4 regions of the Longispora sp. NPDC051575 genome follow, and region 1 is predicted to be linked to each of the others. Evidence: riboswitches for the same ligand, from Rfam matches in the RefSeq annotation. Region 1 holds a riboswitch; each other region holds the start of a gene.
What was found. Region 1 has a riboswitch for cyclic di-AMP ahead of AB0M43_RS24210 (NlpC/P60 family protein). Riboswitches for the same ligand answer to the same signal wherever they lie in the genome.

Region 1 (6,928 bases):
CGGTGCCGCCGGGGCCGATGCCGGCCTTCTTGCGCTGCTCCTGGAGCTTCTTCAGCTCCTCCTCGATCTTCGCCTTCTGCCCGGCGAGTTCCTTCTCCTGGGCGGTCTGCTGGTTGAGGGCGGCGTCGAGCTTGGTCTTCTCGCCGTCGTAGGCGGACTTGGCCTGGTTGTAGGCCGAGATCTCCTGCTGCTGCCCGTACGCGAACTGGTCGAGGATGGTGAGCTGTTCCATCAGGCTCGACGGGTTCTGGGAGCTGAGCAGGGCGCTCATCGAGGACACGCTCTGGCCCTTGTAGGCGGCGGCGGCGACGGCGCCGATCCGGCCGCGCGCGGCGTCCACTTTGTCCTGGGCCGGCTTGAGCTGGATGTTCAGTTTGTCGACGGACTCGCGGGTGACCTTCAGCTGCTCGGTCACCTTGTTGAAGGACTCGATGACCTTCTCGAGCTCCTCGGACGCCTTGTCGATCTGGGCGGCGAGCTCGGCGGGGGTGGGCTCGGCCTGGGCGGGGGAGGCGCCGAGGGTTGCGGCGACGGCGAGGAGGCAGCCGATGGCCAGTACGCGGAGGGGTTTCCGGCTGACGGTGGTCAACGCAGCACGACCCTTTCATAGGCAACAAGCCGCGCCCACGTTACCCGCCTTGTGAGATGCGTGCCACCTTCGAGAAATGCCTACTACACAAAGAAAACAGCCCATCACGCGAGGTGATGAGCTGTTTTCTCGGTGTTCGAGAAACCGGGCACACAAATGGCGGGAAAACCACCTGTGGAATGGAACCGCCCGGATCTACTTAGCCGCGGACCCGGCCCGCGCCGTCGTACCCGCCCATGGAGTCGACGTTCGAGATCTTCACCGACTCGCCCGGCTGCGGCGCGTGGATCACCTGGTTGTTGCCCACGTAGATGCCCACGTGGCCCAGGCCGTAGAAGAACACCAGGTCGCCCGGCTGCAGGTCGCCCCGGCCGATCCGGGTGGTGGCGGCCCACTGCGCGTTCGTCTGGTGCCCGCCGATGCCGACGCCGGCGGCGCCCCACGCGCGCATGGTCAGACCGGAGCAGTCGTAGGTGTCCGGGCCGGCCGCGCCGTAGACGTACGCCTTGCCGAGCTGCGCGTACGCGAACTGCACGGCCACGCCCGCTTTGCCCGAGACGTTCGGCGGCGGGGTGTTGGAGGTGTTCGACGGGCTGGTGGACCGCTCGGCGGACCGGCTGGCCCGGTCGGCGGTGGCCTTCGCCTCGTCGCGCGCCCTGACCAGCTCGGCGTTGGCGGCCTCCAGGGCGGTCTTCTTCGCCGCCAGGGTGGTCTCCTGCTTCGTCTGCTCGGCGATCAGGCCGTCCAGGCGGGCCTTCTCGGCGTCGAGTTCGCCCCGGGCGCTGGTGAGGTCCCCGACGCTGTCCGGCGCGGGACGGGTGGCCACGGCGGCGGCTCCGACCTGGTCGAACAGGGAGGTCGTGGGCCGGGCGGCGATGCCGAGCGGGTTGGCGGTCGCGGCGACCTTGTCGGCGAGGGGGGCCAACTTCGCGGCGACGGTGTCGGCGACGAGCCGGGTACTGGCCAGCGTCGCGCGCACCTTGTCGTACTCACCGGAGATCTGGGTGACCTCGCGGGTGTTCTGATCGATCTTGCCCTGGGTGTCAGTACCGGGATCGGCCTGAGCGGCGGTCATCGGAGCCGAGACGGCCAGCACGGAGACGCCCACAACAGTGAGCGCGGCGCGCAGCAGCCCCGGCACGGAACTTGGTGCCAAGGAGGACTCTCTTCCCTCGTCTGCCTACACGGGCAGCACACCGCCTACCGGGTTAGCTGACGGGTTCGGACGGGAAGAAATTGCGCCCTACCGCGCACTGCGCGGATTCACCCCGGCGGAGAAGTCGCACCTCCGCGATGGTTCCCCGGCTCACCGGTCACGATGACTCGGCGGCCCGTCCGGCGCTCCCCATCAATGGGTGGCTGACTCCCGGACGTTGACTGACGCTACCTGGGATCTCGGGCATAGCAACCCTGAGTGACGGGCCAGACGTGGGCCCCACCCGGTCGCACCGCAGCTCAGAGGAGGGTCTAGGCTCCGCCCGATTACCCTACGTGCGCGTTCAGCCACTCCTGCAGGGTGTCGAAGTAGAACTGGCGGGACTCCTCCGCCGACAGGGCGAGATCGTGCAGGCCGTCAGGAACCTCGATGAATGTCACGTCGGGGCCGAGCGCGCGGGAGTACTCCGCGATGTGCGCGACGTCGAGGACCGAGTCCATCCGGGTGGCGTCGTCGCTCCACTCGGGACGCTTGTACGACGCGGTGGACGCGGTCACCAGGACCGGCACGTCGATGTTGAGGCCCCTGCGCAGTCGGCGCTGGGCGTGCGTGATCGCCACCAGCCAGCCGAGCCGGGTCGGGATGCCCTCGATCGGCTTCCACGCGGTGTCGAAGTTCCAGGCGCCCTTGCGGTCGACGTGCACGCTGTCGCCGTACACGCTGCTCAGGCCCGCCGGGAGGGAACGCATCGGCTGGCGGCGGCCCATCGGGGCGAGCACGACCGGCGCGACCCGGCGGAGGAACCAGTTCGCGTTGAGGTCGAAGAACGGGCTGTTCAGGGTGAGCGCCGTGATGGTGCCCGTGCCCTGGAGCTTGTGCGCCCACATCGAGGTGGTCAGGCCGCCGGTGGAGTGCGCGTTGACGACCAGGATGTCGTGGCCGTCCTCCTCGCGGATGATCCGGGCGGCCTCGTCGAGCTCGACGAAGTACTCCGCGACGCTGTCCACCATGGACGGCGTCTGGCCGGGGCGCAGGCTGCGGCCGCTGCGCCTCAGGTCGATCGCGTAGAAGGTGTAGCCGAGGCTGACGAAGAAGTCGGCCAGGTGGGTCTGGAAGAAGTAGTCGTTGTACCCGTGGACGTAGAGCACCGCCCGGGTGGACTGGCCGGCCCGACGGCGGACGAGCGTCGCGACCAGCTCGCCGTTCTCGTCGTCCGGCAGCGGCAGGGTGCGCGCCTCGTAGGCGTCGCCCAGGATGTCCTTGACCCACATGGGCACATCATCGCAGGTGGTCGAGGATGTCGGGCACCGCCAGAAGAATTCCGGCGAGTCCGGCCACGATCACAAAAAACGGGCGGAGGAAACCTCGTTCGAACCCGCCGTTCACCTGGACGGCCATAAAATTCGGTACGCCGATCTCGCGCCACACCCGGCCGGCCAGCGGCAGCGGCCACAGGACGGGGCAGCCGGCCCTGGTGATCATGTCGCCGAGGGTGTGGATGACGCCGCCGAACGCGATGGCGAGCCCGAGCAGCGGGAAGCCCCGGTCGGCGGGCAGCCACAGCCACGCCCCGTACGCGGCGCCGGCCGACAGCAGGGTCACCACGATCCAGCCGCGCTCCTTCGCCCAGTCGGCCAGCAGGCCCCGGATCGCGAGCCCGAGGGTGAAGAACAGCAGCCCGATCACGAACGGCTTGCCCCAGTGCCCGGCGAGGAACGCGACCAGGCCGCCCAGGGCCACGTTGAAGACCCAGGTGTGCGTGAGGGTGCGGTGGCCGTTCTTGCGCTTCGGGTCGTGTTTGGCCCGGGTGACGGTGTAGACGGCGAGGGCGAACTTCTCCACGCACTCGGCGAGGAACAGCGACGCGACCCCGAAGGTGCGGGCCACGGTCGCGCCGCCCTTGTTGGCGGTGACCCGGCCCGAGCAGTCCAGGTCGGGCAGCAGTGCGGCGCCGGCGCAGACGGCGGCTCCGACGACCAGTTCGGCGGGGCGCTGGTGGATGTTCATGAACTCACCGAGCGCCCACGAACCCGCCAGCCACGCGGCGGCCCCGGACATTGCGTGCGTCGGACCCATCACCATGCCGCCGAGCGTCCCGGTTCGTGCCCGGGTGGGCGACTGCGACACGCGGCCGTGACCAGATTGTTGCGGGGCACACGTTTGGAGCTCGGGAGCACGGGTAGGTGGGCGGTCAGCCCGGGGTGAGCAGCCTCGGTTCGCGGGCGCTGACGGCGGCGAAACCGAAGCGGTGCGCGGGATCGAGCCAGTCCAGCACGTGCCACGGTGCGAATCGGACCACCTGCCGGGTACCGGCCGGAACGTCCGCCGGCAGCGCCGACAGGTCGGTGTCCCGCAGCCGCCCCAGGCTCGCCGCGCCCACCTTGATCAGGGCCTCCTTGCGCACCCACTGCCGGATGAACGCCGCGCGCGGGTCCTCGGCGGCCCGGACCGCCGCGAGCTCGCCGTCCGCGAGCACCTTCGCCATCAGCCCGTCGTCGAGTCGGCGCCCGATCGCCTCCACGTCCACGCCCACCGGGCCCCAGCCGGCCGCCGCCGCGACCGCGCCCCGGGTGTGCGACAGGCTGACGTGCACCTCGGGCCGCCCGTCGACGTACGGCCGGCCGTGGTCGACCGCGCCGCAGCCCGCGCAGCGCTGCCGGAGCACCACCTCGCCGGCCGGCACGCCGAGCAGGGCGGCCACGCACCGGCGGACCAGGACGTGCGCCGCGACGTAGTCGTCCCGGTCGATCCCGCGGCGGTACGCGTCGGCGCGGGCGCGTTCCTCGGCGGTCAGCGACTCCCCGCCGCCGTCCGCCAGTACCGTCGCCGTGTCCAGGACCATCGCCAGTGTCACGGGTGAAGGGTAGCGGGCGTCGAATTGTCCACTGGAGTACCAGATAACAGGTCCGTTATAGGGGTTTCACCCCTTCGCGTGGCGGGGCTCGACTAGTACCGTCACTCTGTGCAGACAGAGACCGCCGTCCGGGCCGCCGCCGGACACGACGCGCCGCCCCGGCGGAGACGCGTGCGTTCCGTGGAGGTCCTCGCGGTCCTCCTCATCGTCGCCGTGTTGGCCAGGGGGCTGCTCGCCGACGCGATGGACTCCCCGGTGCTCCAGAGCTGGACCACCGTGTTCATCTCCATCGTCATCCAGGCCATGCCGTTCGTGGCGCTCGGCACCCTGCTGTCGGCCGCGATCGCCGTGTTCGTGCCGCCGGGGTTCTTCACGAAGGCGCTGCCGAAGAACCCGGTGCTCGCGGTGCCCGCCGCCGGGCTCGCGGGCGGCATCCTGCCCGGCTGCGAGTGCGCCTCGGTGCCGGTGGCCGGCGCGCTGGTCCGCCGGGGCGTCACCCCGGGCGCGGCGCTGGCGTTCCTGCTGTCCGCGCCCGCGATCAACCCGGTCGTGATGATCTCGACCTATGTGGCCTTCCCCGGTCAGCCGTCGATGGTGGCGGCCCGGTTCGGCGCGAGCCTCGCCGCCGCCGTCGTGATGGGCTGGCTGTGGCTCCGGCTCGGCCGCGACGACTGGCTGCGCCAGCCCGCGCACCACGACCACGCGGGCAAGGGCAAGCTGATGGCGTTCGTCTCGGCCGCCCGGCACGACATGACCCAGGCCGGCGGGTACCTGGCGATCGGGGCGTTCGCCGCCGCGACCCTCAACGTGACCGTGCCGCCGACCTGGCTGCGCGCCGTCGCCGAGAACCCGGTGCTGTCGGTGCTGGCCCTGGCCGCCCTCGCCGTCGTGCTGTCGATCTGCTCGGAGGCCGACGCGTTCGTGGCCGCCTCGCTGACCCAGTTCTCGCTCACCTCGCGGCTGGTGTTCCTGGTCGTCGGCCCGATGGTCGACCTCAAACTGTTCGCGATGCAGGTCGGGGCGTTCGGCCGGCGGTTCGCGCTCCGGTTCGCGCCCACGACGTTCGCGGTCGCGGTGCTGGTGTCCGTCGGAACGGGGGCCCTGCTGTGGTGAGACAGGCGACCAGGTCGGTGATCCTGCTGCTCGTGGGCGGCGCGATCCTCAAGACCACCATTTCGGGTACGTTCGTGCGCTACGTCAAGGAAGGCATGTGGCCCCTGCTGTACGTGGCCGGCGGGGCCATGGTCCTCATCGCCGTCCTCGGACTCGTCGGGCTGTTCCGCAAGGCGGACGGGCACGGCCACGAGCACGGCGGCCGGTTCGACGCCGCGTGGCTGCTCATGGTGCCGATGCTCGCCGTGCTGCTGCTCGCCCCGCCCGCGCTCGGCGGCTTCTCCGTCAACCGGACCGGCTCCGCGCTCGGCACCGCCCCGGCCAACACCGACTACCCGCCGCTGGCAGCCGGGGACCCGGTCCGGCTGTCGGTGCTGGACTACGCGAGCCGTTCCGTGTTCGACGGCGGCCGGACCCTCGCCGACCGCAACGTCAAGCTGTCCGGGTTCATCGTCGCCGGCCCCGACGGCCGGGTGTACCTGGCCCGGATGCGGATCAACTGCTGCGCCGCCGACGCCCGGCCCGTCAAGATCGGGCTCACCGGTGCCCTGCCCGGCGGGCTCGCCCCGGACAGCTGGTTCGAGGTGGTCGGGAAGTACGACCCGCGCACCGATCTGGACGAGGTGAGCGCGGAGAAGATCCCGTACATCGCGGTGGCGTCGGCGAACCCGATCGCCGCCCCGAAGAAGGCGTACGAATGACGGACCTGCGGCTGTTCGCCGGCACCGGGGCGGCCCTGCTCGGCGTCGCCCTGCTCCTCGCGCTGCCCGCCCCCGTGGCCCCCACCGCCCCGGCCGGGCCCGCCCCCGCCGTCGAGCTGGCGGTGGCCTGGCCCGGGGTGGCCACCGGCACCACCACCGGCACCCTCGTCGACGGCCGGACCTACGAGCCGGCCCTCTACCTCGACCCGGACACCTCGCTCGGCTGGCTGAGTACCTGGCTGAACCCCGCGAAGCGGACCACCACCTACGTGCTGCGGACCGGCGACGAGGTGCGCGAACTCGTGCCGTGGACCGCGGACAAGCTCCGCACCGTCGACGCGGTCGCCGCCACCGCCACCCGGGTCTACTGGTTCCAGGGCACCCGGGACGCCGTGACCGGGGACAAGACCCAGGCGCTGCACGTCGCCGACCGGGCCGGCGGGCCGCCGCGCCAGGTCACCGACGACGTCGGTACCCCGCTGCTGTTCGGGTCCGCCTACGACCTCCAGGTGGTC
Region 2 (6,928 bases), on a different contig from region 1:
TCGAAGACCGGGGCGAGGATGACGCCGATCAGTGCGTAGCAGCCGGCGATCAAGAGGTTCGCGGCGAAGTAGAGGGCCCACTGCCGGGGGGAGAACACGGCGGCGGTGACGGCGAGCGCGGCGGCGGTGGACAAGGCGACGCCGAGGGTGATGACGGCGAGCCGTGCGGCGAGGACGACGGTGGGCCGGAGTCCGGCCAGTGCGAGCCGCCGGTCGCCGGGGCGGGTGTCTGCGGTGACGAACAATCCGACCAGCGCTTCGGGGTTCACCACGCACCTCCTACTATCACGCGTCGTACCTGCGCCCTCACGGTGCTCGCGTTCGCCGGAGCCGTGCAGGGCCGGCCGGCCCGCCCCCCGGCCGGCGAAGGTCCCGTCACCGGGCGGGTCTGGTCAGCCACCGGTCGTGGTCGGCGTCGAATGCGGCGGCGCAGTGGGGCGAGCAGAAGTAGAAGGTCTCCGCGCCGATGGTGCGGCCGATGGCGCCGACCGGGTCGACAGGCATGCCACACACCGGATCCGTCACGGCAACGACCTGTTCCATGATTGCTGGCTCCCGGGTCTCGACGTGCGGCTGGACAAGGGGCACGGTCGTGGCAGGCAGCGGTGTGGCTCGCCAGCGGCGTAGCCGGCTGGCGTTGGCGACGACCGACAACGACGACAGGGCCATAGCGGCGGCGGCCAACATTGGGCTCAGCCTCAGCCCCCACAGGGGATAGAGCACCCCGGCGGCGACGGGGATGCCCAGGGCGTTGTAAATGAGGGCGAAGAACAGGTTCTGCCGGATGTTGCGCATCGTGGCCCGTGACAGCCTGATCGCGGTGACCACGCCGGTCAGGGATCCGGAGATGAGGGTAATGTCGGCGGCCTCGATCGCGACGTCGGTGCCCGTGCCGATGGCCAGGCCCACATCGGCGGCGGCCAGGGCGGGGGCGTCGTTGATGCCGTCGCCGACCATGCCAACCCGTCGGCCCTCGGCCTGCAGCCGGCGGATCTCGTCGGCCTTGTGTTCGGGCAGCACCTCTGCCAGTACTCGGCGCACTCCGACCTGGGCTGCGATCGCGGCGGCGGTGCGCTGGTTGTCGCCGGTGAGCATGACCACCTCGACACCGAGTTTCTCCAGCGCAGCGATGGCCGCCCCGGAGTCGGCTTTCACAGTGTCGGCGACGGCGATCACCCCGGCCGGCCGGCCGTCGACGGCGGCGAACACTGCGGTCTTGCCCGCCCCGGACAGCTCCGCGGCGTGCGACGCCAGGGCCGTGGTGTCGATGCCAGCGTCGGCGAGCAGCCGGACATTGCCGACCAGCACCTCCCGGCCGGCGACCGTGGCGCGGACGCCCTTGCCGGTGATCGAGTCGAACCCGGTCACCTCTGGGAGGGCCAGGCTCCGGGCGCGGGCGCCGGCCACGATCGCCGCAGCCAGGGGGTGTTCGCTGTCGGCCTCGGCGGCGGCGACCAGCTCCAGTAATTCGGCCTCGGTCAGGTCGCCGGCGGGGCGCACGTCGGTGAGGACCGGCTTGCCGGCGGTGACGGTGCCGGTCTTGTCCAGCACGATCGTGTTGAGCCGGTGCGCGGTCTCCAGTGCCTCGGCGGAGCGGATCAGGATTCCGGCCCGGGCGCCCTTGCCGGTGCCGACCATGATGGACAGTGGGGTCGCCAGGCCCAGCGCGCACGGACAGGCGATGATCAACACCGACACGGCTGACACCAGGGCGACGGTCAGCGCCGGTGGCGGCCCTGCGACGAACCAGATGGCGAACGTGGCGATCGCCACCGCGATGACGACCGGCACGAAGTAGGCGGAGATCGCATCGGCCAGGCGCTGGATGGGGGCTTTGGACGCCTGGGCCTGCTGCACGAGCCGGATGATCTGGGCGAGCATCGAGTCCGCCCCGACCTTCGCGGCCCGCACCCGCAGCGACCCGGTCCCGTTGACGGTCGCCCCGACGACGGTGTCGCCGGCGCGTTTGGTGACGGGCATCGGTTCCCCGGTGACCATCGACTCGTCCACCGCGGAGGAGCCCGACACCACCACCGCGTCCACGGGGATCTTCTCCCCGGGCCGGATGACGACCTCGTCGCCCACCGTCACGTCCTCGACCGACACGTCGACCTCCGTGCCGTCGCGCACCACCCGGGCCGTGCGGGCCCGCAAACCCAGCAGGGCCCGGATCGCCTCACCGGTACCGGCCTTGGCGCGGGCCTCCAGCAACCGGCCCAGCAGAATCAGGGTGAGGATGACGCCGACGGCCTCGAAGTACACTTCCCGCGCGTTGGCCGGCAGCGCCTCCGGCGCGAGCGTGACCAGCAGGCTGAACACGTATGCGGCGGTGGTGCCTAGCGTGATCAGGCTGTTCATGTCCGCGGCCCGGTTGCGCAACGTCAGCCAGCCGGTGCGGTGGATCGGCCAGCCGGTGTAGAACATCACCGGTGTGATCAGCGCGAGTTGCAGCCACCGGTCGAGCAGCAACCCCGGCACCCAGCCGGCCCCGAACACCTCGTGCGCCATCACCGCGAACAGCACCGGCGCGGTCAGCACGGTCCCGACGGCGACCCGGCGGTTCAGGTCCGTGACCTCGGCCCGCCGTTCGGCCACCTGGGTATCCTCGACATCGGCTGCCGCCTCGGGCAGGACCGCCGCCGGGAGCACCTCTGTGGTTGTGGCTTCCGGGCTGTCGCCGGGTTCGACCAGCAGCCGGCCGTGGATCATGTTCATGCCACACGCGAAGCCCACCGTGCCGGCCTTGACCGGGGTCAGCCGCACCGTCGTGCGGGCGAACGCCGGCAGCGCCGCGCTGACGCCGAGGTCGGCGAACACCACCCGCGAGGTGCAGTCACCTGACTCCCGCCGGTCGAAGACGATCTCCAGGGGCACATTCTGGCGGACCCGGATCACGTCCGGCTGGTAGCCGCCCCGCACGGTCACCTCGATCCGCTGCACCCCGCCGGCCACCGACGCGTCCCGCACCGCCCGCTTTCCGAAGAAGAACCAACCCAACACGCCAATGAGCGCCACAGCGGCGGCCACGACGCCGAAGTCGAAAGTGTTCATCGCAACCGTCTCCTTCAGGAGCTCATGACACCGCAGCGACGATCATCGCGGAGCCCGGATCGCCGACGACTTCACGGCCGACCCGGCCCAGGGCCGGCCAGCCGGACCCGCGCCTCGTCGTAAGACGCGGCATCGATCTCCCCGGCGGCGAAACGCCGATCAAGAATCTCCAGTGCCGACGCCTGTTGAACCGGGCCTCCGCCCCGACTCGCGGAGCCCTGTGCCCAGCGCACGGCCACCCAGACGACACCAGCAGTCAGAACACCCCACAGCACCAGCATGATCAGCATCCAACCCATGCCCCAGCCATCGCCGTACATCATCACGCCCACCTCCGAATCAAACCGGTCACCTCCACGGTGCGCCGCGCTCCGCAGACTCCGCCAGTGCCCTCCGGCCCGAGCTGGGCAGGCCGTCTGACCCCTCAGGCAGCCGGCACCTCGCATCGGAATCGCTCAGATTAGGTGAAACGTCCCACGTCAACGGGCGAAGTAGAGCCGGGCGGTCACTGTTGCGTCCCCAAGGTCGACGGGGTGTCATCGTGACGGATCGACTCGCCCCAGACCGGAGCGCAGGCCTTCAGCCTTTCGCGGGCGAGGCTCGGCGGTCCATGCCCGCTCCGTGTTTCTGCGTATTGACTATGGGTAGTGGTGCTGGTCTTCCTTGCATGGCACCGCCGTGCGACAGGTTGCCGGCGGCTACTACCTGTCCTAGTATCGGCGTTCAGTCGGCCGGCTGTTTGTCACCCGAAGGGATGACGCCGGTCGTCACCGCCGAGTCGCCCAGTTGGGCGAGCCGGGGACCCAAGGTACGTGGGGTGAATCCGCCGGGCCCAGCTCAGGGCCCTGCGGTAGGGCGCTCTTCCCGCCCGAATCCGTCAGCTGACCTGGTAGGCGGTCGAGGAAGAAAGGTTCATGCTGTCTTGTCACCGTCAACACGCCGCGTGGCGTTCGTGACCGCAGTCATCATGGCCGCCGTGCTGATCGCCACGCCGGTTCGCGCCGAACCGGAGGGTGGGACGAAGGAACTGCGCGACGCGCTGTCTGCCGCCTCGCAGGGGTACCAGGACGCCAGGACCGCGATCGCCAACGCCAAGAAGCGCCAGGGCGAACTGTCCGGTCAGATCACCGCTACCCAGGCCAAGGTGGCAGGGTTGAGCGCGGCAGTCGGGCTGCTCGCCGCGGCCCAGTACAAGAGCGCTGGGACGGGCCAGGCGCAGATCCTGCTCAACAGCGGCTCGCTCGACGGATTCCTGCAGTCGGCCGCGACGATGCGCTACCTGTCGGAGCGCGACGCCGCCGCGGTGAGCGCGTTCACCGCGGCTCAGGCCGAGCTCGACCAGCAGCGCAAGGACCTCGACGCCGCGATCCTGGAGCAGGAGACGCAGCTCAAGGCGCTCAGGACGCGTCAGGATGACGCGCTCAAGGCGTTGCGCAAGGCCGGCGGTGGGGACCCGACTCTCGGCTTCGGCGATCTGCCGGCCAACGCGACACCCGCACCGCGCAACCCGGACGGCAGTTTCTCCTCGGAGGGCTGCACGGTGCGGGATCCCTCGACGGGGGGTTGTCTGTCGCCGCGCACCCTGCACGCCTACAACGAGACGAGGAAGGCCGGGTTCACCCGTTTCGTGGGCTGCTACCGCTCGATGGAGGACGGCTACGAGCATCCCCGTGGGCGGGCGTGTGACTGGGCTGCGGCGGTCGGGGGCTTCTCGGGAGCGGCGACCGGAGGCGACCGAGAGTACGGCAACCGGCTCGCGGCCTGGTACATCGCCAACGCCGACCGGTTGGCGGTGCTCTACGTCATCTGGTACCGCCAGATCTGGATGCCGGGCACCGGCTGGCGGTCCTATTCGGGCTACGGCGGCCCGTCCGCTGAGCACACCGACCACGTGCACGTCTCCATCCGCTGAACCGTAGGACCGGCCCGGGGTGCCGCGCGCCGCCGACGGGCCTCCAGGTGGGCGCCCGCGAGTTGCGAATTCACCATGTCGTCGGAGTGAGCTGCCGCGAGAGCGGTGCTGCGGCGCGAGCGGAAACAGCGATGGTTATGGATTGCTTAACTGCGCCTCATGTTAGGCCCCACTTCACCTTAAATACTACTTTCCGTAGTAGGTGGAGCTACAAAGTCGATCTTCTCACCTACTAGCTGCGGTAGTAGCGTCCCTGGCAACCTCGCATCGAAGCGAGTCTGGTTTTGGGGAGACAACTCATGCGTATCCGACCCCTCGCGATCGCCCTGGCAGCCGCCTCGGCGATCGTCGGATTCACCGCCACGCCGGCGCAGGCCGACCACAGCTGGGGCAGCTACCACTGGTCGCGCTCCGGCGAGGCCCGGCTGACGATCTACTCCAGCGTGACGTCTGACTGGGCCGGCGCCCTGTCCACCGCCAACGCGGACTGGAACGCCAGCCCGTACCTGCAGAACACGGTCGTGGCGGGCGGCACGTCCAGCACGACACGGCGTCGCTGCGTCATGCCGGCCGGCGCGATCCGGGTGTGCAACTACGCCTACGGCAACAACGGCTGGGCCGGGCTGGCCTCGATCGACACCGACTCCGGTGGCACGCACATCAACCAGGCCAGCGCCAAGATGAACGACACCTACGAGGCCGGCCGCAGCGCCGCCGAGCGCCAGGGCGTCATGTGCCAGGAGGTCGGCCACGACTTCGGCCTGGGCCACCAGGACGAGGACATGACCAACGCCAACCTGGGCACCTGCATGGACTACACGCGGGACTGGTCCACCAACCAGCACCCCAACGCCCACGACTTCAACCAGCTCGCCGCGATCTACGGCCACTCCGACGCCGCGTTCAAGGCCGCCGCGCCCTCGACGACGTCGATCCGCACCGGCAACACCGTCACCATCATCACCTGGGCGTCATGAGATCCGTCGTCCTTCTGGTGCCCGTCGCGGCCCTGCTCCTGGCAGGCTGCGGCGGGCAACCGCCATCACCCCGACCGTCGGCCGCGATCGCATCGAGCGCGGCGCCTGCCCCGCGCGGCACCTCCGGAACGCTCGTTATCAACCAGAGCGGCGCGGCTCCGGCGCGCACCGCCTGGTACGCGCGCGTCGAGACGCCCGACGCCAAGCCATTGACCGAGGCGGCCTTCCCTCAGGGACCGATCACCCTGACCAAGGAGCTGACGGCAGGCAAGTACAGGGTCATCGCCTGGCACCGTGCCTGCGCCGACGTCTGCCCGACGACGGGGGAGAAGGGGCTCGGGCCGCTGGAGGAGGTCTGCGGTGCGACCGTCACCGTGACGGCAGGGGCCACCCTGACCGCGACGGTGACCATCGACGCGGAAGGCACATGCGCTGTTGCGGTGCCCGGCCCAACAGTCAGCCCGACACCCTGAGCAGCATGAACCCTGGCATATCGGATGATTCCCCGCGCAACAGTGGCGGCAGTAGGCTGTCGGGCGTGGCCGTAGCCTCCGGATGGCGCCGGGCCGCGCGAGTCCGCCTCGCGCGGCTTGTCGTGCTGGCTGCCGTGGTGACCAGCGTCGCCCTCTCACACGGTATCCAGTGCGGCGACGCCACGATGACCCATCTGCCCGTGCCGCACAGCACGGGCGACACGATGGCCGGCCACAACATGTCCGACGCGGTCTCAGGCATTGACGATGCGACGCCCGTCGCGTGGCCGCTCGCGATCGTGGCGGCGGCCACCGACGGCACGTCCGGCGGCTGGGCGATGCTGGCCGGCGCGTGCCTGGTCTTCCTGACGGCCGTCCTGGTTGTCCTCGCACTCGGACAACCCCCTGGGACGGGTGCGATCCTCGTGCCCGCTGCCACCGGGCCGCCCATCTGGCGGCGTTCCCGCCGGCCCCGACCCGTGTTGGCCCAGCTCTGCATCCTGCGCACGTAGGAC
Region 3 (6,928 bases), on a different contig from region 1:
GAGGGCGACACCTACGGCTACGTCAACGACTCCCCGTTCATCCGGGTCCGGATGTACCCGGGCGCGAACTCCGCCCCGACCGTCTTCGGCGCCACCCCCGGCGGCGAGGTCGAGGACCACCCGGTGGTGTGGGGCACGACCCCGAAGCCTTCGGCGACCCCGTCCGTCAAGGGGCAGCTCCCGGTCACCGGCCAGAGCAACGGCAACGTCTGGTCGACGCTGATCCCGGTGGGCGCCGGGCTCCTCCTGCTGGGCGGGGTCCTGGTCGGCTGGGCGTACCGGCGGCGGCTGATCGTCCGCGCCTAGCGTTCGTCTTCCCGGGGCGTCCCGGTGGCAGGCCCGTGACGGGCGGCCACCGGGACGCCTCCGTTTCCGGGGCCGGTCGCCGACGCCCGGCCCGGGTTCCGTGGCGTTGGCCGGTCGCGGTCCCGTCGTCCCGGGCCGGTCCGCCCCGCCAACCGTGCCGGCATGCTGTGCGCGTCGGCCCCCAACCGGACACCACGGACCCGAGGCTCTAGCCTCACGGCATGGAGATCACTCGCGAGGTGGCCGTCATCGTCCTCACCGATCCCGCCGGTCGGGTGCTCATGCAGCACCGCACCGAGGACGCGCCGGTGTCTCCGGGCCAGTGGACGCCCCCCGGCGGCCGGCTGGAGCCGGGCGAGACCCCGCTGCTCGCCGCCCAGCGCGAGCTGTACGAGGAGACCGGCCTCGTCGCGTACCTCAAGGCCGTCCGGGTCGTCGAACTCGGCGCGACCGACGGGGTCGGGGTGCGGTTCCACATCTTCTCCGGCACCACCGAGGCGACCCAGGACGAGGTGGTGGTCGGGGAGGGGCAGGCGATGCTGTTCCTCACCCGGGAGGAGATCGCGGCCAAGGAGCTGACCGGCATCGCCCGGGTGATCTTCCCCTAGACGTTCGCCCCGGACGAGGACCCGACCGGGCCGTAGTCCACAGGCCGCCGTGGCCCGTTGTCCACAGGTCGGGGAGCTCCGCCGCGCGTTGTCCACAGGCCCGTGGTTGTCCACAGGGCGTAGCCGGGTTGTGCACAGAGCCTGTGGATAACCCTGTGCACAACCTGTGGATAAGTTGTGGACAACCCTGTGGGTAACCTCTCTTCCTTGTGGATAACCTGTGGATAACCGCAGGTCGAACGTAGGCTCGGGCGCATGGCGAACAAGAGCAAGCTGCCGCTCGCGCTGGGCATCGCCGCGCTACTCCTCGTGATCGGCGTCGGTGTCCTGGTGTTGTCCACAGGCGGCAAGGACGAGGACAAGAAGGTCGCCCAGCCGACCCCGTCGGCCACGGGCCCGGTCCGGGACGCCGGCTTCGAGTTCACCGCGGACAAGGTCGAGTGCGGGGTCGAGAAGGTCGGGGCCGACGCGCTGACCAAGACCCCCCAGGGGCAGTTCTGCCTGGTCACGCTCGGGGTGAAGAACACCGCCGCCGGGGGCCAGCTGTTCACCGACTCCCTGCAGCGCGCGTTCACCGACGCCGGGGCCGAGGTCCGCAGCGACCCGGTGGCCGGGGTCTACGCCAACGGCGCGAACCAGGCACTCGTCAAGGAGATCCCGGCGGGTACGACGGCCACCGGCATCGTCGTGTTCGACATCCCCAAGGGCGCGAAGCTGACCCGGTTGGAGCTGCACGGCGGCGTCACCGGTTCGGGCACGGTGCTTCCGGTCAGCTAGTCCGAGGTCCCGGGCCCGCTCCCGGCCGTACCCGTCGTCTTCAGGCCTCGGTCTGGGACCCGGGCGGGTCGGTCAGCGCGCTGAGCGCCCGGATCAGGAACTCCCGGAACTTCTCCTGCTCCTCCGTCGTGAACCCCGAGATCAACCGCGCCTCCACGGCCAGGTTCCCCGGCTCGGCCCGCTCCAGCAGCTCCAGTCCGGCCGGCGTGGCCTTCAGCACCAGCACCTGGGAGTGCACGTCCGACCGGTGCTTCTCGATCAGGCCCTTGGCCAGCAGGTTCGCGGTGATCGTGGACATGGTCTGCGGGGTCACCAGGCACACCCGGGCGAGCTGGGCGGCCGAGAAGTTGTTGGGCGAGGCCGCGAGCACCAGTAACGCGAGGTGCTGCGGCACGGTCAGCCCGGTCTCCCGGAACGCGTCGGCCTTGGCGGCGGTCAGCGTCTGCTCCAGCCTGCGTACGAACATCCCGAGTTGCATGGTTGGCACACTATCAGTGCTCTGATAGTCTCGGCCCCAGAACAATCAGAACACTGATAGCTGGGAGAGTACTGATGCAGCAGCGCACCCTGGGCACCACCGACCTGACCGTGGGCGCGGTCGGCCTCGGCTGCATGGGCATGACCTGGGCGTACTCGACGGGGACCCAGTCGCCCGACGAGCACATCAAGGTCATCCACCGGGCCATCGACCTCGGCGTGACCCTGATCGACACGGCCGACATCTACGGGCCGTACGACAACGAGGAGCTCGTCGGCCGCGCGCTGGCCGGCCGCCGCGACGAGGTCGTCCTCGCCACCAAGGCCGGGCTGGTCCCCGCCCCGTTCCCCGCCGCGATGAAGCCCGACGGCCGCCCCGAGCACATCCGGGCGGCGGTCGACGCGTCCCTGAAGCGGCTCGGCGTCGACCACATCGACCTGTACCAGATGCACCGCGTCGACCCGGCCGTGCCGATCGAGGAGTCCTGGGGCGCGTTCGCCGAGCAGGTCGAGGCCGGCAAGGTCCGGTACCTGGGGCTGTCCGAGGTGACCGCCGAGGAGGCCGCCCGCGCGCACGCCGTGCACCCGGTCGCCAGCATCCAGTCCGAACTGTCGCTGTGGACCCGGGACTACCTCGACGAGGTCCTGCCCTGGACGAAGGCCAACGGGGCCGCGTTCATCCCGTTCTCCCCGCTCGGCCGGGGCTACCTGACCGGCGCGCTCGCCAGCCTCGACGACCTGGAGGAGGGCGACCGCCGCCGGCTGATGCCCCGGTTCTCGGCCGAGCTGATGGCCGCCAACCAGAAGCTGGTCGACGCGGTCCGGGTGATCGCCGACCGGCACGGCGCGAAGCCCGGTCAGGTGGCGCTCGCGTGGACCCTCGCGCAGGGCGAGCAGGTGGTGCCGATCCCGGGCACCAAGCGGATCTCCTACCTGGAGGAGAACGCGGCGGCGGCGGATCTCGTCCTCACCGCCGAGGACCTCGCGGACCTCGACACCCTGCCGACCCCCGAGGGCACCCGCTACTGATCCGCGGAGGCCGGCGGTCGGCCCGCCCCGATCAGCGGAACCAGCGCGGCGACCGGGCCGGAGCCGGTCCCCGGACACACGAACGGCCCGTCCTCCACTCGGAGGGCGGGCCGTTCGCAGGGGGGTGTCAGCGCGCGTACTTGGGCCGGGCGTAGGCGGTCGGGGTGTCCCCACCCATGTCCACGCCCTCGACCTTGACGTTCTGGCCGGGCTGCGGGGCGTGCACGACCAGGTTGTTGCCGATGTACAGGGCCACGTGCCGGTCGCCGCCGTAGAAGATCAGGTCACCGGGCTGGAGCTGCGACCGGGTGATCGGGGTCGACGCGTCGCGCTGCCAGCCGGTGTAGTGCCCCATGGACACGCCACCCGCGGCCCACGCGGCCATCGTCAGGCCGGAGCAGTCGTAGGCGTCCGGACCGCCGGCGGCCCACACGTACGGCTTGCCGATCTGGGCCATCGCGAAGGTGACCGCCTTGCCGGGCGGGCCCGGGATGAACGGCGGCACGTAGTCGATCCGGGTGCCGTTGCGGCTCGCCCGGTCCTTGTACGCGGCGGTCCGCTGGGCCTGGAGGGCGTCCATCTCGCCGGTGATCGAGACCTTCTTGGCGGAGAGCTCGGACTCCATCTTCTGCTGCGAGTCCAGCAGGGCCTGGATCTTCTTCTTCTCGGCGTCGAGGGGAGCCTTGAGCCGGTTCAGCTCGTCGATCTGCTTCTGCTCCGACGCGCTGATCGCGTCGAGGAGGGTCAGCTGTTCGAGCATCGAGTCCGCCGAGCCGCCGCCGAGGAGGGCGTTGGCGGTGCTGGCCTTGCCGCCCTTGTACGCGGCGGCGGACATCAGGCCGATCTGCGCGTACGCGACGTCGACCTTGTCCTGGAGGGGCTTGACCTTGAGGGAGGCGGCCTCGACCTCGGCCTTGGTGGTCTTCAGCGTCGCGGCAGTCTTGTTGTACTGCTCGATCGTGCCCTCCAACGAACTCCACTTGGAATCCAGCTGGCGCTCGATCTCGTCGACATCGTCGGCGTGCGCGCTGCCCGCGAAGGACATCACGACGGAGGCGGTGACGGCGACGACGGCTAAATAGGCTCCGCGGACGGATTTCACCTGGGCTGCTGACTCCTTCTTCCCTCAGCCGCCTACCGGGTTAGCTGACGGGTTCGGGCGGGAAGATCGCCCTACCGCCACTACGAACAGTGACGGATTCACCCCAACTAGCTCTGTGGGTCCCCGATTCGCCACAGGGCGACTCGGCGGCATTCGACCGGTGCTCCCCCCGTCGGGTCGCTGTACCCGGACGAACGGTCCCAAGGCTAGACGCTGGACTGGGGGGTAACAAGTTATCTGCTGATGCCACTTCGTGCGGTAGCTACCCAACTACCTAACGATGAATTCGCCGTGTGGTTACCTTGACGACTATGAGGCTCGTGACCTTGGGTGACATCCAGAAAGCCGCCACAACCATTGCGGGTACCGTGCTGCGGACCCAACTCGTGCCGTGCGCGTGGGCCGACGCCGACCGGCCACTCTGGCTGAAGCCGGAGAACCTGCAGCCCATCGGTGCTTTCAAGATCCGTGGCGCGCGCAACGCGATCCGCCCGGACATGCCCGGGGTCATCGCGTACTCGTCGGGCAACCACGGCCAGGCGGTCGCGTACGTGGCCCGGCAACTGGGCATGCCGGCCATCATCGTCGTCCCCGACACCACCCCCGAGGTGAAGATCGCGGGCATGCAGAACCTCGGCGCGGATGTGATCGTCGTCTCACCCGGCGAACGGGAGGCGCGGGCCCTCGAACTCGTCGCCCGGCACGGCTACCCGCTCATCCCGCCGTTCGACCACTTCGACATCATCGCCGGGCAGGGCACCGTCGGGCTGGAGATCGCCGAGGACCTGCCGGACGTGGAGGTCGTGCTCGTACCCGTCAGCGGAGGTGGTCTGCTCTCCGGGGTCGGCACCGCGATCCGCGCGCTCGCCCCGAACGCGAAGGTGATCGGCGTCGAACCCGCGCTGGCCGCCGACGCCCGGGAGAGCCTCGCCGCCGGCCGGGTCGTGTCCTGGCCGCTGGAGGAGACCGAGAAGACCATCGCCGACGGTCTGCGCAGCCCGCGGCTGTCCGAGCTGACGTTCGCGCACATCCGCGAGGTGGCCGACGCGATCGTCACCGTGACCGAGGAGGAGATCGGCGCGGCCGTGGGCGTGCTCGCCCGGTCCGCGCGGCTGGTGGCGGAGCCGAGCGGGGCGGTGTCCACGGCGGCGTACCTCTACCACCGGGAGGAGCTGCCGCTCGGGCGGACCGTCGCGATCATCTCCGGCGGGAACATCAACCCGGCGCTGCTGGCGGCCCTGGTCTGACGCACGCGACGGGCACCGGCCCCAGCCCCGGCCCGACCGCGGAGCTGGCCGGCACCCGGCCCGACCCCGGGAGTGGTCTGGGCGAGGCCTGACCTGGCCCGACCCGAGGTGCCGGCCCGGCACAGGATGCCGGGCCGTCGCCGGTCAGCCCGCCAGGCCCACCACGTCCAACAGCCACGCGTTCACGTACGACTCCTCTTTCCACACGTCGTACCGACCCGACGGGCCCATGTGCCCCGCGCCCATCTCCGTCTTGAGCAGCACCGGACCGCCCCGCCCGACGACCCGCAACCGGGCGACCCACTTCGCGGCCTCGTGCACGCCGACCCGGGGGTCGTTCAGCCCGGCCATCACGAGCAGCGCCGGGTACTCCTGGGCCGTGACGTTCTCGTACGGGGAGTAGGACTTCATGTACGCGTACACCTCGGGGTCGGCCAGCGGGTTGCCCCACTCGTCCCACTCCACGACGGTCAGTGGCATCGACGGGTCGAGGATCGTGTTCAGCGCGTCCACGAACGGCACCTGCGCGACGATCCCGCCGAACGCCTCCGGCGCGATGTTCGCGATCGCGCCCATCAGCAGGCCGCCGGCCGACGCGCCCCGGGCGACGGTGCGCTCCGGGCTCGTCCAGCCGGCCGCCGCCAGGTGCCGCGCGCACGCCACGAAGTCGGTGAAGGTGTTCTTCTTGTGCAGCAGCTTGCCGTCGTCGTACCAGTGCCGGCCCATCTCGCCGCCGCCGCGGACGTGCGCGATGGCGAACGTGACGCCCCGGTCCACCAGGGACAGCCGGGCGATGGAGAACCACGGGTCGATGCTGGTCTCGTAGCTGCCGTAGCCGTACAGCGACAGGGGGGCCGAGCCGTCCCGGGGCGTACCCTTCAAGGTCATGATCGAGATGGGTACCCGGGTGCCGTCGGGGGCCGTCGCCCACTCGCGGAACTGCTCGTAGCGCTCCGGGTCGAAGTCGCCCAGCACCGGGCGGCGCTTGAGCAGGGTCAGCTCGCCGGTGGCGATGGTGTAGTCGTACACCGAGTCGGGGGTGGCCAGGGAGGTGTAGGCCAGCCGGAACGTCGACGCCGGGTAGTGCGCGTTGCCGGTGGGGGACACGTCGTACACCGGCTCGGGGAACGTCAGTTCGCGCGGCTCGCCGTCGTTGGGCAGCACCCGCAGACCGGTCAGGCCGTCGCGGCGGAAGTGCACGACCGCGTGGTCGGCGAACGCCTGCACGTCCAGCAGCCGGGTGTCCTCGCGGTGCCCGATCACCTCGTGGAACTGGTTCGTGTCGTCGACCGGGGTCCAGCCGAGGACGAAGTTCTCCGCGTCGTGGTTGTGCAGTACCCAGAAGCGGTCGCCCTGGTGGTCGATCTGCACCTCGACGCCCT
Region 4 (6,928 bases), on a different contig from region 1:
ACGGGTTGAACTCCGCCGCCCGCTCCGGCGGCCGCACCAGGGTGCCGAACGCGTCCGTGACCTCCCCGTCGGTCACCGCCACCATGCCGACGGCGCACATGCTGCCCCGCCGCGGATTGGCGGTCTCGAAGTCGATCGCCACCCAGGACGTGAGCGCGTCGACCGGCGCGGCCTGGCCGGGCACGGCGCGGACGGACGGCGGGCGGGCCGAACGGGACGCGGACCTCGACGTGCCAGTGGTGTCCACCGGTCCACTATGGCACCGGGGGCGCGCGGGGCCGGGCGGGGACACGCGGAACACCCACCGTCGGGTACCGGACGGGACGGCCGCTCCTTCGCCACGGCCGGAGCGCGGGCCGGCGCTCGGGACCGAGGCTCGGGGCCGAAGCTCGGGGCCGAAGCTCGGGGCCGAACGCGAAGTCCGTTCCCCGCCAGCACGACCGGCCCGCCCCGGGCACGCTCGACGGAGACCCGATCTCACGGAGGACGTCCCATGCACAAGGTCACCGACCTCAAGGTGCTGTACTTCGGCACCCCCGTGGTGCTGATCAGCTCCCGCAACGCCGACGGCACCGCCAACCTCGCCCCGATGTCCTCGGCCTGGTGGCTCGGCCAGAACTGCATGCTCGGCCTGGGCAACAGCGGGCACACCACGGCCAACCTGCTCCGCGACGGCGGCTGCGTCCTCAACCTCGTGCCGTCGGACCTGGTGGAGGCCGTCGACCGGCTCGCGATGACCACCGGCGCTCAGGACGTGCCCGAGAACAAGGCCGCACAGGGGTACCGGTACGAGCCGGACAAGTTCGGGCTCGCCCGGCTGACCCCGCAGCCCTCGGAGCTGGTCGGCGCGCCCCGGGTGGCCGAGTGCCCGGTCCAGCTGGAGTGCGAGGTGGTCACCGCGCACCCGTTCGGCACCCGGGCCACGGCGTTCGAGGTGGCGGTCCGGCGCGCGCACGTCGAGGAGAGCCTGCTGATCCCCGGCACCCAGTACGTCGACCCGGTCGGCTGGGACCCGCTGATCATGAAGTTCTGCGAGTTCTTCGGCGGCGGCGGGTACGTGCACCCGTCCCGGCTCGCCGAAGGCTGGAACATGCCGCACCAGCTCACGCCGGCCACCTAGGGTCGGATCCATGCGGATTGTCATCGCCGGCGGCCACGGTCAGATCGCGCTGCGCCTGGAACGGCTCCTCGCCGGGCGCGGGGACACGGCGACCGGGCTGATCCGCCGCCCGGAACAGGCCGACGACCTGCGCGCGGCGGGGGCCGAGCCGGCGGTGTGCGACCTGGAGACGGCCACCGTCGCCGAGGTGGCCGCGCACCTGGCCGGGGCGGACGCGGCCGTGTTCGCGGCCGGCGCGGGCCCGGGCAGCGGCATCGACCGCAAGGACAGCGTCGACCGGGGCGCGGCGGCCCTGTTCGCCGACGCGGCGGAGCGTGCCGGGGTCCGCCGGTTCGTGGTGGTCTCCAGCATGGGCGCCGACCCCGAGCCCCCGGCCGGTACGGACCCGGTGTTCGCCGCCTATCTGCGCGCGAAGGGCGCGGCGGACGACGACGTCCGGGCCCGGCCCGGGCTCGACTGGACGGTCCTGCGGCCGGGGCGGCTCACCGACGGTCCGGGCACCGGACTGGTCACGCTGGCCGAGCGGACCGGGCGGGGCGACGTGACCCGCGACGACGTGGCGGCGGTCCTGCTGGCGCTCCTCGACGCGCCGGGCACGGTCGGCCGCACCCTGGAACTGGTCGGCGGCGACACGCCCGTCCCCCGGGCGGTCGCCGGCCTCGGCTGAGTGTCAGGCCGGGCGGGCGATGAGGACGTCGGCCTCGCGCCGCCAGCCCAGGCGGGAGTACAGGTGCTGGCCATCGGCGCTCGCGATCAGCAGCCCGGTCCGGGCGCCCTGGTCCACGGCCGCCCCGGCGAGCGCGCCCATCACGGCGCTGGCCAGGCCCCGGCGGCGGTGCTCGGGGCTGGTCTCGATCCGGTCGGCCACCGCGTCGGTACCGGAGACGGCGAGCTGGCCGCGGGCCGCCAGTACCCCCGAAGGGTCGTGGATCGAGACAGTGACGACCGGGCCGTCGACCTCGACCGTCGAGCGGTAGGTGTCGGCCGGGGCGTGCCGCGGGTGGGTGGTCAGGTCGACGCTCATCAGCCACTCGGGGCGGTCCAGCAGCTCCAGGCCGCCGGCCGCGAGGGCGGTGCCGACCTCCTCGGGGCGGGTGGTGGTCACCGTCAGCCACGTGCGCAGGTCGGCGGCGGCGACCCGGGCGGCCAGCCGGGCCACCGAGTCGGGTTCCTCGTCGGCGCGGAGCGCGAACACCTCGACCTGCCGGCCGGGCTGGTCGCACCGGACCTGGAGGCCGCCGTCGACCGGCTCGGGGGCGGGCAGGCGCCGGGCCAGGCCCCAGCCCCGCAGCCACCGTCGGACCAGATCCTCCGTGATGATCATCAGGCCATTACAGCACGCCGCCCCGGCCCCGGACAGGGTCTGTGGCCCGCGCCATGGCCCGGCCCCTGTCGGCGGCCCGCCGGGGCCCGGCCAGCGGGCGGCCTGAACCTGACGGTCCGGTTCCCGACGCCGGACTCGCTGGTGATCACGCAGGACGCGCCCCTGGCCAGGACATCCACGCGACGCTCGCCTCGTGGGACCCAGTGGGCCGAGGGACGAAGGCATCGACATCTATAGACACTGTCTAATGTAGACTGTTACGGTCGCCTCTCCCTCTCCCAAAGGAGAAGCACCCATGTCACGACTACTCAGGACGGCCCTCGCCGCCACGTTCGCCCTCGCCGCCACCGGCGTCAGCCTCGCCGCCACCGCCCCGGCCCAGGCCGCCCCGCCGTGCAGGGTCGCGTACTTCCTCAGCGACCACGGGACCTCGATCGGCGCGGAAGCGTGGATGATCTGCTACGACGGGCTCCCCGAGCGCCAGATCTACGTCTCGCTCCAGCGCCTGAACCCGACCACCGGCGCCTGGACGACCGTGTCGAGCTACTGGGAGACCACCAGCTACACCTGTGTCGGCACGGCCACGAACACCTACCGCAGCATCAACGACACGACCAGCGTGGTGCGGACGATCACGGCCAACTGCGGCTGAACCCCGGCGGCGGGCACCACAGGGGTACCCGCCGGCCAACCCGCCCCTCTCCCGAAGGAGAAGCACCCATGTCACGCATTCTCAGGACGACCCTCGCCGCCGCGTTCGCCCTCGCGACCACCGGCGTCAGCCTCGCCGCAAGCGTGCCCGCCCAGGCCTACCCGACGTGCCGGACCAAGTACTACCTCACCGACGATGGGACGTACCTCAGCGCCGGGGCCTACATGATCTGCGACAGCGGCGACGAGCGCGACATCTACGTCCGACTCCAGCGGCTGGACCCCGCCACCGGCAGTTGGACGACGGTGTCGAGCAACTGGAATTCCACGAGCTACACCTGCGTCGGTACGGCCCCGAACACCTACCGCCGCATCAACGACACGACCTCCGTGGTCGCCACGATCACCGCCAACTGCGGCTGAGATCCGGGCGGCGGGTACCCCTACGGTGCCCGCCGCCCGCACGGGCGGGCCGACACGCGGTCGGTCAGGGCGGGGCCGGCCCGACCGCGAGGTGGTCAGCGCATCGACAGGTGCACGTGGTTCGTGTGCTCCGACGAGGGGTCCCCGCTGCCGAAGTACGAGCGCCAGCCCGTGCCCGGCATCCAGATCTGGCGGAACCAGATGACGTAGAGCACCCCGAGCCGGTCCGCGTTGGCGATGTACCAGGCGGCGAGCTTGTTCCCGTAGTCCTTCTCCGCGCCGACCGCCATCCCGCCGAAGCCCTTCGCGGCCGAGGACCAGTCGCAGGCCTTGCCGCGCGGGTGCTCCCCGCCGTCCTCGGCCGAGCGGTAGCAGGACACGTAGTGGTCGAAGTTCGCCTTCTTCGTCTCGTTGTACGCGTGCAGGGTGCGCGGCGACAGGCAGCCGCTGGTGGTCGGGTCCTTCACGGAGCAGCCCTCGGACGGGAAGCTGCCGTCGGGGTTGCGCGGCGCGGGGGTCGCGTTGGCCGGCAGGTCGCCGAAGCCGAGGGTCGGGTCGCCGCCGCCGGCCGAGCGCAGCGCCTTGAGCGCCTCGTCCTGGCGTTTGCGCAGCTCCTTGAGCTGGTTCTCCTGTTCGAGGATCGCCGCGTCGAGGTCCTTGCGCTGCCGGGCGAGGGTGGCCTGGGCGGCCTTGAGCGCGGTGACCTGGGCCCCGTCGCGCTCGGACAGGTAGCGCACCGTCGCCGCCGTGTCCAGGAAACTCTCCGGCGACCCGCTGGACAGCAGCGCCTGGAGCTGGGCCGACGAGCCGCCCCGGTACTGCGCCGCGGCCAGCCGGCCCACCGCCGCGCTCAGGTCGGCCACCCTGGCCTGGGAGGCGAGGATCTCCTCGGACAGTTCGCCCTCGCGCTTCTTGGCGTTGGCGATCGCGGTGCGCGCGTCCTGGTACCCCTGGGAGGCGGCCCGGAGCGCGTCGCGCAGTGGCTTCGTGCCCCCCTCGGGCTCGGCCTGGGCGGGGGTGATCGCGACCAGCACGGTGGCGGCGACGGCGACGACTGTCAGGGCGGCACGGCGTACTAAGACGGACAAGACAGACAGAACCCTTCTCCCGTACCCGCCTACCAGGTCAGCTGACGGATTCGGGCGGGAAGAGCGCCCTACCGGCCGGCCCTCCACAGAGGAGCCGGGCGGATTCACCCCACGTACCTTGGGTCCCCGGCTCACCCCGGAGGGTGACTCGGCGGTGACTCCCGGTGCCACCCGTCGGCGGCGAAGGCCGGTCGTCTGCACGCCGATGCTAGGACAGAGCGTGACTCTCGGCAACTACCGGCCGTTCAATCACACACAGTGGAGGGTGGGTCGTCACACAGAGCGACAATCCGAGCAGACCGGTACCCGGCGGGCCTACCCGGCCGGCGGGAGCAGCCGCGGGGACGTCGCCGCGTCCGGCCACAGCAGCAGCACCCGGCACGGCGCGTGGTCCACCACGAACCGGGTCGCCGGCCCCAGGCTGCCCGGCCCGGGCCGGGAGTGGTCGCCGTCCCGGGCCAGGATCAGCAGGTCCGCCGCCTCGCACGCCTCGACCACCAGCCGCTCGGCCCGGCCGGACGTGGCGGCGGTGTGCGCCGGGCGGCCCAACCGGGCCACGGCCGCGTCCAGCAGGGTGCGTTCGGCGGCCCGGACCGCCGCCTCGACCGTGTCCCCGGGGTCGGTGCCGTGCCCGCCCCGGCCCAGCCGGCCCAGGAACGCGCCGTGCAGGCTCTCGGCCACGCCCGGGTCCGTGACGTGCAGGAGTGTGATGTCCGCGCCCGGCGGCGCCAGGTCGGCCGCCGCGTCGACGCAGGCCGGCCACGTGCCCTCGGTGAGCCAGACGAGAATCCTCATACCCCCCACAGTCGCAGCCCCAGCCACAGCGCGACCACCCCCGAGGCCAGACACGCCGGTACGGTCAGCGCCCCGAGCCGGAGGAACTCCGTCGCGGTGGGCCGGGCGTCGTGCGCGTGCAGGATCCGCCGCCACAGCAGGGTGGCCAGCGACCCGACGTACGTGAGGTTCGGGCCGACGTTCACGCCGATCAGCACCGCGAGCACCAGGCCCGGCGAGTGCGCGACGGCGGGCACCAGCACCAGGGTCGCCGGCAGGTTGTTGACCAGGTTCGCCAGCACCGCCGCGAGGGCGGCGACGGACAGCAGGCCCAGCAGGTCGCCGTGCCCGGGGACCAGGCCGTCGAGCAGCGCGCCCAGGCCGTGCCGGCGGACCGCGAGCACCACCACGCCCAGGGCCAGCACGAACCCGCAGAACGCCGGGTTGGTCTCGGCCAGGATCCGGCCGAGCCGGCGCGGGGCCCGGCGCAGCTCCGGCAGGGCCAGCAGGACCGCTCCCCCGGCGGCGGTCCAGGCCGGGTGCACGCCCAGCGGCTCGGCGACGGCGAAGCCCGCCAGGGTCAGGGCCAGCACCGCGAGGGCGTAGCGCGGGGCGGGCGCGGCGGGCACGGGCACCGGCTGCGCGGGGGTGCCCAGGTCAGCGGCGAAGAACCGGCGGAACACCAGGTACTCGGTGCCGATCACCGCCAGCCACGGCAGCGCCATCAGCCCGGCGAACCCGGCGAACGTCAGCCCGGTGGCCGCGAAGGCGAGCAGGTTCGTCAGGTTCGACACCGGCAGCAGGAGCGAGGCGGAGTTCGCCAGGTGGGTGCAGGCGTACACGTGCGGGCGGGCCCGGACCCCGACCGCCGCCGTCGTCGCGAACACCACCGGGGTCAGCAGCACCACCGTCGCGTCCAGGCTCAGCACCGCCGTGACCAGGGCGGCGATCAGAAACACCACCCCGAGCAACCGCTGGGGGGTACCGCCGCCGAGCCGGGCCGCGAGCGCGCCCGCGTACCGGAAGACGCCCGCCGTGTCGGCCAGGTGCGCCAGGACCAGGACCGCCGCCAGGAAGCCGACCGTCGGGGCCAGCGCCACGATCTCCGCCCACGCGGCGCCGGGCGACACCAGTCCGAGGAGCACCGCGAGGGCCGCCGCCGGGCCCGCGACCAGCACCTCCGGCAGCCGGGCCGGCGCGGCCACCGCGAAGCCCAGCACTCCCACCAGCAGCGCCACCGCGATCACCATCTGCACGGGCACACGCTACGGAAGCCCGGTCCCCGCCCACACGGGGGCCGGCCGGCCGTGCGGCACGCCGCGCGCGGAAGGGCCACCGACGTCCCGACCGCCGCCGGGTCCGTGGCAGCCGACCCGCGCGGCGGGTACGGGCGAGGCGGCCGGCCCGGACGGCTGTGCGCCCCGCGTACCCGAAAAGTCGGGTTTTAGAGGTTGACCTCGCCTGTCACGCAGGTCACCGTGCCGCCGGCCACCCAGAGCGCGCCGTCGGCGTCGACGCTGACGTGCACCCTGCCGGCCCGGCCGAGCG

Region 2: another riboswitch for cyclic di-AMP. It lies ahead of AB0M43_RS21305 (hypothetical protein); the one in region 1 lies ahead of AB0M43_RS24210 (NlpC/P60 family protein).
Region 3: another riboswitch for cyclic di-AMP. It lies ahead of AB0M43_RS14970 (NlpC/P60 family protein); the one in region 1 lies ahead of AB0M43_RS24210 (NlpC/P60 family protein).
Region 4: another riboswitch for cyclic di-AMP. It lies ahead of AB0M43_RS11180 (hypothetical protein); the one in region 1 lies ahead of AB0M43_RS24210 (NlpC/P60 family protein).

What each region holds. Positions count from the first base shown of each region.
Region 1 is NZ_JBFAZP010000008.1:14,446-21,373, forward strand. It holds gene AB0M43_RS24205 (NlpC/P60 family protein) at 1-589, opposite strand, end outside; gene AB0M43_RS24210 (NlpC/P60 family protein) at 789-1,745, opposite strand; cyclic di-AMP (ydaO/yuaA leader) riboswitch at 1,787-1,918, opposite strand; gene AB0M43_RS24215 (alpha/beta hydrolase) at 2,072-3,016, opposite strand; gene AB0M43_RS24220 (metal-dependent hydrolase) at 3,024-3,824, opposite strand; gene AB0M43_RS24225 (4'-phosphopantetheinyl transferase superfamily protein) at 3,937-4,599, opposite strand; gene AB0M43_RS24230 (permease) at 4,708-5,712, shown strand; gene AB0M43_RS24235 (TIGR03943 family protein) at 5,709-6,413, shown strand; gene AB0M43_RS24240 (hypothetical protein) at 6,410-6,928, shown strand, end outside.
Region 2 is NZ_JBFAZP010000007.1:108,406-115,333, forward strand. It holds gene AB0M43_RS21290 (hypothetical protein) at 1-269, opposite strand, end outside; gene AB0M43_RS21295 (heavy metal translocating P-type ATPase) at 376-3,051, opposite strand; gene AB0M43_RS21300 (SHOCT domain-containing protein) at 3,123-3,374, opposite strand; cyclic di-AMP (ydaO/yuaA leader) riboswitch at 3,813-3,962, shown strand; gene AB0M43_RS21305 (hypothetical protein) at 3,995-4,963, shown strand; gene AB0M43_RS21310 (hypothetical protein) at 5,263-5,940, shown strand; gene AB0M43_RS21315 (hypothetical protein) at 5,937-6,413, shown strand; gene AB0M43_RS21320 (hypothetical protein) at 6,479-6,925, shown strand.
Region 3 is NZ_JBFAZP010000005.1:113,969-120,896, forward strand. It holds gene AB0M43_RS14945 (GEVED domain-containing protein) at 1-306, shown strand, start outside; gene AB0M43_RS14950 (NUDIX domain-containing protein) at 528-914, shown strand; gene AB0M43_RS14955 (DUF4352 domain-containing protein) at 1,170-1,691, shown strand; gene AB0M43_RS14960 (MarR family transcriptional regulator) at 1,732-2,169, opposite strand; gene AB0M43_RS14965 (aldo/keto reductase) at 2,244-3,197, shown strand; gene AB0M43_RS14970 (NlpC/P60 family protein) at 3,325-4,299, opposite strand; cyclic di-AMP (ydaO/yuaA leader) riboswitch at 4,314-4,458, opposite strand; gene AB0M43_RS14975 (threonine/serine dehydratase) at 4,611-5,546, shown strand; gene AB0M43_RS14980 (S9 family peptidase) at 5,691-6,928, opposite strand, start outside.
Region 4 is NZ_JBFAZP010000004.1:30,422-37,349, forward strand. It holds gene AB0M43_RS11150 (3'-5' exonuclease) at 1-247, opposite strand, end outside; gene AB0M43_RS11155 (flavin reductase family protein) at 494-1,120, shown strand; gene AB0M43_RS11160 (NAD(P)H-binding protein) at 1,131-1,787, shown strand; gene AB0M43_RS11165 (GNAT family N-acetyltransferase) at 1,791-2,444, opposite strand; gene AB0M43_RS11170 (hypothetical protein) at 2,740-3,096, shown strand; gene AB0M43_RS11175 (hypothetical protein) at 3,165-3,518, shown strand; gene AB0M43_RS11180 (hypothetical protein) at 3,614-4,606, opposite strand; cyclic di-AMP (ydaO/yuaA leader) riboswitch at 4,618-4,770, opposite strand; gene AB0M43_RS11185 (universal stress protein) at 4,922-5,401, opposite strand; gene AB0M43_RS11190 (ArsB/NhaD family transporter) at 5,398-6,636, opposite strand; gene AB0M43_RS11195 (PhzF family phenazine biosynthesis protein) at 6,825-6,928, opposite strand, start outside.